Regions from separate parts of the Paenibacillus sp. MDMC362 genome, predicted to be linked through region 1. Evidence: predicted binding sites of a transcription regulator. Region 1 holds the regulator's gene; each other region holds the start of a gene.

Region 1 (3,286 bases):
GATCACCGTCAAAGAGAATTGGGACCGGCTCAGCGACCAATTGTTCGGACTGCTTCCGGAGCGCGGAGACGCGACTCCGGGGGATGCCGGTCAATTCTCGCTTCGCTTATCGCCGCTGAAGAAGCCGAAGGATTGGAATTCGCTGGCCGAGCTGGAGCATCAAATCCATCTGACGCTGGGCGATGTCGTTCGCAAGGGTGACAAGTTGATTGCCGAAATGAAGGAAGATCTGGACGACTACAGCGCGGACAGTCTGTTAACAGACCTATCGGGTCTATTTAAGGACCTGGCGGCACACCGCGAGGACCTGAGGACCTTCATGTCCCTGAACGATGAGGGCACGGTATACTGGATGGAGGCGAACGGCAACTTCCGCGGCAAATCGCTGCAGCTTTATGCGGTGCCTGTCGACGTCAGCACCCACTTAAAGGAATTGTTTTTTGACAAAAAACAAAGCGTGATTCTGACATCGGCGACCTTGTCGGTGGACAAATCGTTTCAGTTCATGATCGAGAACTTGGGTCTTCAGGAAGCGGCAGACAACGGCAACCTGAACACGGTCCTGCTGCCGTCCCCGTTTAATTACAGGGAGCAGGCTCTCCTTGTTGTGCCGCGCGATTTTCCGAGCGTGAAGGGCTCGGTCGGGGATGCACTCTTTGTGAATACACTTGTGCAGTCATTGGCTGATACGGCCATCGCGACGCACGGTCGCATGCTTGTCCTGTTCACCTCGTACCGCATGCTGCGTCAGGTGCATGAGCCCTTGAAGGAGGCGCTGGGATCCAGCGATATTACGGTACTGGGACAAGGGATGGACGGAACCAGCCGTACCAAGTTAATCCGGAGATTCCAGGATAGCAGCGCTTCGGTTCTGCTGGGCACCAGCTCCTTCTGGGAAGGAGTAGATATACCCGGTGAGGCGCTCACCTGCCTTGCCATCGTCCGGCTGCCGTTCCAGCCGCCGAATCACCCTCTGGTCGAAGCCAAGAGCGAGCTTCTGCAGCAGCAGAAGAAGAACCCGTTCATGAAGCTTTCGGTTCCGCAAGCGGTCATTCGCTTCAAACAGGGATTTGGCCGACTGGTACGGACCGCGCAGGATAAGGGGATTGTCATCGTCTACGATACTCGGGTCATTGAATCCTATTACGGGAAGTACTTCTTATATTCCTTGCCTGGACCGAAGATGGAGCATATGCCGACAGAGGGGATCGTTCCCCGAATTTCGGAATGGCTGCAGGAAGAGGCAGGCATAGAGAACCAAGCTGAATAAAGTAAAACCATTAACAGCACAAACAAATGTAGTTATTAACCTATTATTAGGGGGAGCATGCATGAAATCGGAAAAAATTTCGGAAGCCGTGGTCCGCAGATTACCTGTATACTTGCGCTATTTGAATGAGCTTCAGAAAAGGGAGGTCTCCACGGTTTCCTCCCAGGAACTGGGGCAGAAACTGGATCTCAATCCTGCTCAAATTCGTAAGGACCTAGCGTATTTCGGTGATTTTGGACGGAAAGGGATCGGATATGACGTATCTTATCTGATCGAGAAAATTCGCCAGATTCTAAAGCTGGACCAGAAGATCAATGTTGCATTGATTGGGGCCGGTAATCTTGGACATGCATTATCGAATTACAATGCATTTCTGAAGGACAATATGAAGATTGTGGCGGTTTTCGATTCGTATTCTCCCAAAGTTGGTATGAAAATTAACAATTTGGTCGTACAGCCAATGGAGGAGCTGGAGAAGACGGTCCATGAGTACGGCATTCGTATCGGGATTATCACCGTTCCGGATTTTGAGGCGCAGAATGTAGCGAATCAACTTATCGCAGCAGGCATAGAGGCTATCCTGAATTTTGCGCCGACTATCCTGAAAGCTCCATCCCATATCCGGATTCATACGGCTGATTTTACTACGGATTTGCAGAGTTTGGCCTATTATTTGGATAACGGCAAGGAGGATGCAGCACATGACGACAACGAAGTGGATGGTTAAAAACGGAACGTTTGCGGTATTAGAGGAAGGAAGATCCGTGTTACGCGGATATATGGTCGTGGAGAACGACCGGATCACCTACTTGGGTGAAGAAGAGCCGACTGTTCAAGAGGGGACAGAAATCATCGACGGAACCCATCTGTTTTTCCTGCCTGGATTGGTGAACACGCACGGACATGCGGCCATGTCGCTTCTTCGCGGGTATGGCGACGATCTGGCACTACAGGTTTGGCTTCAAGAAAAAATGTGGCCGATGGAAGCCAAATTCACGGCCGACGATGTATACTGGGGAACCTCCCTCTCCGTGCTGGAGATGATCAAAGGCGGAACCACGACATTTGTGGATATGTATGATCATATGGATCAGGTTGCAAAGGTAGTGCAGGACTCAGGCATGCGCGGCGTTCTGACACGCGGCGTCATCGGATTATGTCCGCCTGAGGTGCAGCAGCAGAAGCTGGATGAGGCGGTTGCATTCGCGAAAGACTGGCACGGTCAGGCTGACGGTAGAATTACGACGATGATCTCACCGCATGCACCGTATACATGTCCGCCGGATTTCATCGAAAAATTCGTGCAAGTTTCGCATGATTTGAATTTGCCTTTGCATACGCATATGTCCGAAACAGAAGCGGAAGTAGCTCAGAACGTAAATGACTACGGACTTCGGCCTGTTGCTCACCTAGAGAAGCTTGGCATGTTCTCCCGTCCAACGCTGCTTGCTCATGCCGTCCATCTGACCGATGAGGAAATCGAAACTTTGGCCAAACATCAAGTCATGGTTTCGCATAATCCAGGCAGCAATTTGAAGCTTGCCAGCGGCATCGCTCGCGTGCCTGCACTGCTGAAAGCCGGGGTCACCGTGTCTTTGGGTACCGATGGACCTGCCAGCAATAATAATCTGGATATGTTTGAAGAGATGCGGCTGGCCGCACTGATCCATAAAGGAGTGAGCGGGGATCCAACCGCGATTCCAGCATCCGAAGCCCTTCGAATGGGAACAGAATATGGAGCCAAATCAGCCTTCCTTATGGATATTGGTACACTTGCGGTAGGCATGAAGGCAGATATGATCGCACTGAACACGGATCAGGCGCACTTCCTTCCGAAGACGGATTACATTTCTCATGCTATCTACTCCGCCAGTGCCAAGGATGTTGAGCATGTGTGGGTTGACGGCAAGCAGGTAGTGAAGAATGGCGCGAGTCTTACTCTCGATGAGGAACGTATCCGCCGGGAAGCGCAGCGTGCCTTTGAGCGTCTTACAACCCTCTAGGGAATAATCAAGG
Region 2 (3,286 bases), on a different contig from region 1:
GTCATCCTGTCCACCAATACCCCAGAGTCTTATCAATTTCTTGGACTGGAATGCGTTCCCGACTTTTATGTCGGTCAGGGCCCGATGGCGGGACTTCATGCCGCGCTCAAGTCCTCCCAAAGCACATGGAATATGGTTGCTGCGTGCGACATGCCCCATATCCATGAGCGTTTCCTTCGGGGATTGCTGAATCTGGCGAATCAGCAGCTCACAGCCGATGCTGTAATTCCTGTTGTAGAAGGCAGGGTGCATCCGCTGCTGGCGGCATATCGCAAAGAAATCGTAGAAGACCTTGAACGCAGGCTGACCAAGGGACAACTTCGCATGGTCGAGTGGGTGAAGGAGCTGAATGCCGTCTTCGTGCACGAGGAGCAATTAGAGGCAATTACGGGCCTTGATCCGCGCAAAATTTTATTTAATATGAACACGCCTGGGGAATACGAGGCAGCAGGCGGCCTGATGAATGCGGACTTGGCTGAGGAAAGATAGCAGAGTTTTATAGCTGAATAAAGGTGTGTAAAAGTCCGACGAAACGGCATTCATCCTAAAAAAATAACCCCGCCAGCTAAATGCTTGGCGGGGATTTTAATATCAACCATATGACTACCTACGGCTATTATAGGCACAGCCGACGGTTTATCCGCCGATCTGTGACATACGCCGGACGGTGGGAGTATGGCTTTGCATTTTTTTCTCGAGCGCGAGCGCCATTTCATGATTCAGCGGTTTGGAACCCAGCGCTTTGCGGAACAGGTTTGCCACCGCGGAAGGATCATCGACGACGCGGCGCACGTTAAATTCGTCGGACCAGTACAGGCAAGCCTTGATGTGCCCGTCAGCCGTCAGCCTGAGGCGGTTGCAGGAATCGCAGAAATGATCGCTGACCGGATGGATCAGACCGAAGGTTCCTGTAGCTCCAACCACCTTCATATTTCGTGAAGGTCCGTTGCCGGATGGCCCTTGCTCTTCCTGAATGGCCCACCCCGCCTCCTGGCACACTTCGGATACCCGGCTCAGCGGCAGATACGAATCTCGCCAGGCGTCGGATGCTTGCCCGATCGGCATGTATTCGATAAAGCGGACATGTAGGGGACGATCGAGCGTCAGCGCGATAAAGTCGCGAATTTCGTCTTCGTTGAAGCCCTTCATTAGAACCATGTTCAGTTTGATGGGATCCAGCCCGGCTTCATAAGCGGCTTCAATGCCTTCCAGAACTTTACGCACTTGACCGCCGCGCGTAATGCGCGCGTAGCGATCCTCGTGAAGCGAATCCAGGCTGATGTTAATCCGGGTAAGTCCGGCTTCCTTAAGCAGGCGAGCTTTGGAGGGGAGCATGATCCCGTTGGTAGTCAGGGATATATCTTGAATTCCTTCAATGGAAGCAATCATATGGACCAAGGATTCCAAATCCTTGCGTACCAGCGGCTCGCCGCCGGTAAGGCGTACTTTGGAGACGCCCATAGGGGCAAGGACGCGCATGATCGCTGCGATCTCTTCATAACTCATAATCTGATCGGGAGGTTGGAATTCCATCCCTTCTTCCGGCATACAATAGACACAACGAAGATTGCATCGATCCGTCACCGAGATACGAATATAATCATGGACCCGACCGAAAGAATCTTTAAGCGGCTCGATCATGGAAATCCCCCTTTATAGCATGCATGGTCACATTGTAGCGATTCCCCGTACGGGAGTCAATGCACCGTTTGAGTCATGCCGGCAGGACAAGCTGCGGCAAAACGGCCATTCTTTTGTGAGAAGAATCACAGAAAACGCTTTCGGGATCCAGTATATTGAAGCTGTGGACAAAAGCTTTCTCCCCTTGAAAGCGAGTAGTGACATTCTAGATTTCCGAAAATTTCCTGAATTTTCCGAAATTTTCGGAAATCATTTCAAACTGCTTTCATTAGACGTTCATCTAAGATATACTGTCAAGGATATCACATCCAACAAGAAAGGTTACCAATAGGAGGTTCGATATGGCGATATCACCTGTTCAAACTTTGGAGGTGCCTGACGTTTGTTACAGATGGCTTGAAAACCGGGGGACGGTCTACGAGCTGCTTATCGATTTTTTGGGCAATTGGCCCAGCTTGTCTATGATTGCGGAATGGAGCCGCGGAAGCGGAATTAGCAAGGCTGCGGAGTGTTCGAAGGCCGCTACGGACCTGATGATCTATTTATGTGGACGTTCACCTGAGGAATTGGTTCGGATTTGCGAATATGAAGGGGCGGAATACCGCCGATTGCTTCAGCAGTCCAAACAGCGTCAGGCGGCAAAGTCTCATTACACGAAGGATGGATGTGCTCAGGATTTAGCTGATTGTTATGCATCCGTCGGTGTTGCCTTTAATAAACTGCACGGGGAAGCGGACGATCATATAGCCATTGAACTGGAGTTTATGACACTGCTTCATGACCGTATGCTGAACAATACGTATTGTGAACATAGCATGCTGCAATTGATGGAGGTTCAAGAGAAGTTTCTGGAGGAGCATCTGTTGTCATGGGTGCCATCCCTCTGCAAGGATCTAAAAGGCTCCACGGAAAGCCCGCTTTATCAGTCGGTGTTCAGTCTGCTCGAGGAGTTCCTCGCACAGGATCTGAACATGCTGAAGACGTGGAAGCATTCCAGGGAAGCTGTGCTGGTGCATTAGCAAGCCAGGACCATATCATAGTCATCAAAAAAAGCCCCGGCTTCCTAATGTAGGAAGCCGGGGTTTTGATATTCTAATTAATCTTCGATTCTTTTCTTGCTGAACTTCATCAGGAACTCGTACACGATAGGTACCACCACGAGTGTGAGCAGCGTCGAGCTGATCAGACCGCCGATAACCGTGATGCCAAGTCCTTTCGAGATGATGCCTGCGCTGTTCTCCCAACCGAATACGAGTGGCAGGAGAGCGCCGATCGTTGCGAGTGCCGTCATTAGAATTGGACGAAGACGGGTAGCGCCGGCTTCAAGCAGGGCTTCGCGGGTGCTCATGCCTTCGCGCTCCATATGGATTACGCGGTCGATCAATACAATCGCATTGGTCACGACGATACCGATCAACATGAGTACCCCCATGAGTGCAGACACGTTCAGTGTCTCGCCTGTTACAAGCAGGCCGATAATGGCTCCAATGACAATGAACGGCAGCGAGAACAGGATGGCGAACGGCGCGAGACCGCCGCCGAATGTAACCACAAGCACAAAGTATACAATCGCGATGGCTGCCAGCATGGCGAGTCCAAGCTGTCCAAAGGTTTCGTTGATTTGCTCGGTGACGCCTCCGAACTG
Region 3 (3,286 bases), on a different contig from region 1:
TTGTTGTTCTTCATTATGGAGAAGAGCAACCATGATCCGGTCGCCGTATCGCTGCTTACCGTAATTGAATACGCGCCGATCTTTGTGATCTCCATGATTGGCGGCGTGCTGGCGGACCGTTGGCGCCCCAAGCGAACGATGATCTGGGGGGACATTCTAAGCTTTTTATCCATATTGCTTATCCTGTTCGTTGTGTATGCGGGATACTGGCAGGCCGTATTTGCGGTGACCCTGGTCTCGGCTGTTGTATCTCAATTCTCGCAGCCATCGTCCATGAAACTCATCAAGCGCTGCTTGCCGGATGAGCATGTGCCTGCGGCCACGGCTTTGTCCCAGACCTCGATGTCGCTGTTTATCATTTTGGGACCGATGGTCGGTACGACGCTTTATCAAGCTTTTGGATTGCAGGCGTCTTTAATCAGCTTGTTGGTTCTATTCGGCGCTTCGGCGATCGTGCTAGCGTTTCTTCCTTCCAGTGTGGATGAACCCTCTAACCATTCGGAATCGACCGGTTCCTTTATGAAGGATATGAAGGCGGGCTTCACTTACATCGGTTCCAGCCGGCTGTTGAAGGTGCTGCTGGTCGTCTACGTTTTATTGGCACTGGGCAGCGGACTTGTTCAGCCGCTTGATATCTTTGTCATCACGGAGCGCTTACAGCTGGCAATGTCCAGCGTTCAGTGGTTCACCGCGCTGGAGGGCCTAGGCATGTTAATAGGCGGCGTGCTGGCTGCTGTCATTGCGGGGAGAGTGAAAGGCAACTACTTGTTGTTCGCCGGGCTTGCCTTCCTTGGCCTCTCGACCTTTGTCGAGGTGTTGTCACAGTGGCCGATCCTGACCGGCGCGATGCGCTTCGCAACCGGGGTGCTGATGGCGATGGCACAGACGGTCCTGATGGCCGTGATGATGCAGCAGGTGGAAGAGAAATTCATCGGTCGGCTGAATGGCGTGATGACGCCGATGTTTACCGGCATGCTGCTCATCGGCTCCGGGTTTACGGGATGGTATATGTCGGCAACCTCCATTGTGATCGTGTATTTTACGGCAGGTGCGCTCTTCCTGCTGTCGTCCTTGATTAGCATGAAGCTTCCGATCTCGAACGTTCCGGCTCAGGAAAAGGAAACGCCTGTTAGAGTAGAGACTGCCGCCGAGGCATAGGATAGTGGTTAGAACTTGTTGCTGGCAGATTGGCATAGGCTTGCTGATATAAAAGAGAGGGTTGGTAAAAGCACCAACCGGGCGGTGTCGGGATAATCTCCGGGCACCGCTATTTTTATATGTACCTCAGGCTCGGATCGAGAGATTGATCGATTCTACACGAGTTCAGGGCAGCAAGGACACAAGGATGTCCGATTCTGCGCAAGGTCGTGATATAATTCACGTACTTGCATTGGCAGCTGCGGTACAATATGGGTAAATGTAACAGAAACATCAGAAGCTGCATTCGAGAGATTTTCAGGACGGAAAAAGGGAGAACTGGGGGAACGGACATGGCCTATTACAAGCCTGATCGCATTGCGGAGATCACCGTGGAGAACGGGGTGAAAAAAGCACATACCTCCGTTATGAACGTAATGATACTAGGATTTTTGGCGGGTGCTTTTATCGCGCTCGGCTTTTTGCTGGATATTCGCGTAATTGCCGGTGCGTCTGAGGCTTGGGGAGGCATTGCCGGTTTTATAGGCGCGGCGATATTTCCTGTCGGACTAATTCTTGTATTGCTTGCAGGCGGAGAGCTGCTGACGGGTAATATGATGGCCGTGTCCCTGGCCAGATTCAAGAAGCGGATTTCCACGAAGGAGATGATACGGAATTTGGCTCTCGTCACGGTAAGCAATATGGCGGGGGCGTTGTTCGTCGCTTACTTCTTCGGTCATGTGACCGGTCTGACAGGCAGCGGCGTTTATTTGGAGAAGCTGGTGGATATGGCGGGACACAAGCTGGATGACAGCTTTCTGCAGGCCTTCTTGTCGGGCATCGGCTGCAACTGGCTCGTAGCGCTCGCCGTGTGGCTGTCCTACGGATCGGACCAGATGAGTGGCAAAATTCTCGGGATCTGGTTTCCGACGATGGCGTTTGTAGCCATCGGCTTTCAGCACGTGGTGGCCAACATGTTCCTCATTCCGGCCGCAATATTTGAAGGGTATTACAGCTGGGGTGCGTATTTCATAAACTTCATTCCGGTTTGGCTTGGCAATTTCGTTGGAGGCGCGTTGTTTGTTGGAGCTGCCTACGGGACCGTATATTTGAAGAAGCATGATGAGGTTGAGGTCATTCCACGCAGCGAACAAGATGCTGCCCTGCCTTCTGCTCCGCCTACCGGCCCTGCCCAACAGGTTCATTCTGCGTAAAGGTTGCTTTATTATCCCGAAGCCTGATAAGCAAAGGCTAAGAAAAAAAGCTGCGATCGACCGCTCACTAAGGGATAGGGTCGGATGATCGCAGCTTTTTTGTTGTTGTTGGCGGAGCGGACTCTTGTACAAGGCACAATAGGAAACAAGCCCGCTATTTCTTTAAATGGTAAGGCACAGTCGTAACAATCACATCTCTCCGATACAGCAAATGTGCACGGATGAGCAAACTGGATTGATTGTGCAGGAAGTTATGCCAGCCCTTCTTGGGGATGAACTGCGGGATGACCACGGTAACCTGGTAGTCGGATTCGCTTGCCTTGCGCTGTACGGTATCGATGAATTTAGTCAGCGGCTGAATGATGCTCCGGTAAGGGGAGGGGAGTGTTACCAGCCGGATGTCCGGCTGCCACTTTTTCCATTTTTCCTGGAAAGCCGCCTCGTCCTCACGCTCAAACGGCACGTACACCGCGATAATTTGGCCTGCACCCAGCGATTTGGCATAATTCAGCGAGTTCTCCACCACATGCGTGATTCCCGCCACAGGCAGAATCATAACATTTCCCTCAATCGGTTTAACAGGCTCACAGGTTGTAATTCGCAGCTGGTCTGCTACGGCCTCGTAATGTTTGTGGATTCGGGTGAACAGCCAAATGATCAGCGGCAGGAATATCAAGACGGTCCACACTTGGGCAAATTTCGTAAAGAAGAAGATCATCGTCACGATAAAGCTGATACAGGCGCCGGTAGTGTTAATGATCAGCTTGACGACCCATCCTTCGGGCTTTTCGCGAATCCACTTCACCATCATCCCCGTCTGGGAGAGGGTAAACGGGATGAACACGCCGACGGCATACAGCGGAATCAGATGCTCGGTTTTGCCTTCGAAAGCCAGCAGCAACAGAATAGAGAAGAATCCAAGTATAATGATTCCG

What was found. The regulator Rex, encoded in region 1, represses fermentation and respiration genes when NADH is low (regulators of the CRP and FNR family bind a similar motif). The targets are predictions, from matches to a motif close to TTGTGAAATATTTCACAA.
Region 2: DP091_RS17920 (TorD/DmsD family molecular chaperone) is a predicted target of Rex. The motif match lies at 1,755-1,772, and genes of this name have one in related genera.
Region 3: DP091_RS18045 (formate/nitrite transporter family protein) is a predicted target of Rex. The motif match lies at 1,366-1,383, and genes of this name have one in related genera.

The regions. Positions count from the first base shown of each region.
Region 1 covers NZ_QLYT01000008.1:37,049-40,334, reverse strand. The annotation lists gene dinG (ATP-dependent DNA helicase DinG) at 1-1,270, shown strand, start outside; gene DP091_RS02340 (redox-sensing transcriptional repressor Rex) at 1,332-1,997, shown strand; gene DP091_RS02335 (amidohydrolase) at 1,972-3,273, shown strand.
Region 2 covers NZ_QLYT01000035.1:35,981-39,266, reverse strand. The annotation lists gene mobA (molybdenum cofactor guanylyltransferase) at 1-489, shown strand, start outside; gene moaA (GTP 3',8-cyclase MoaA) at 637-1,641, opposite strand; gene DP091_RS17920 (TorD/DmsD family molecular chaperone) at 1,983-2,660, shown strand; gene DP091_RS17915 (efflux RND transporter permease subunit) at 2,738-3,286, opposite strand, start outside.
Region 3 covers NZ_QLYT01000035.1:69,740-73,025, reverse strand. The annotation lists gene DP091_RS18050 (MFS transporter) at 1-1,158, shown strand, start outside; gene DP091_RS18045 (formate/nitrite transporter family protein) at 1,491-2,351, shown strand; gene DP091_RS18040 (APC family permease) at 2,506-3,286, opposite strand, start outside.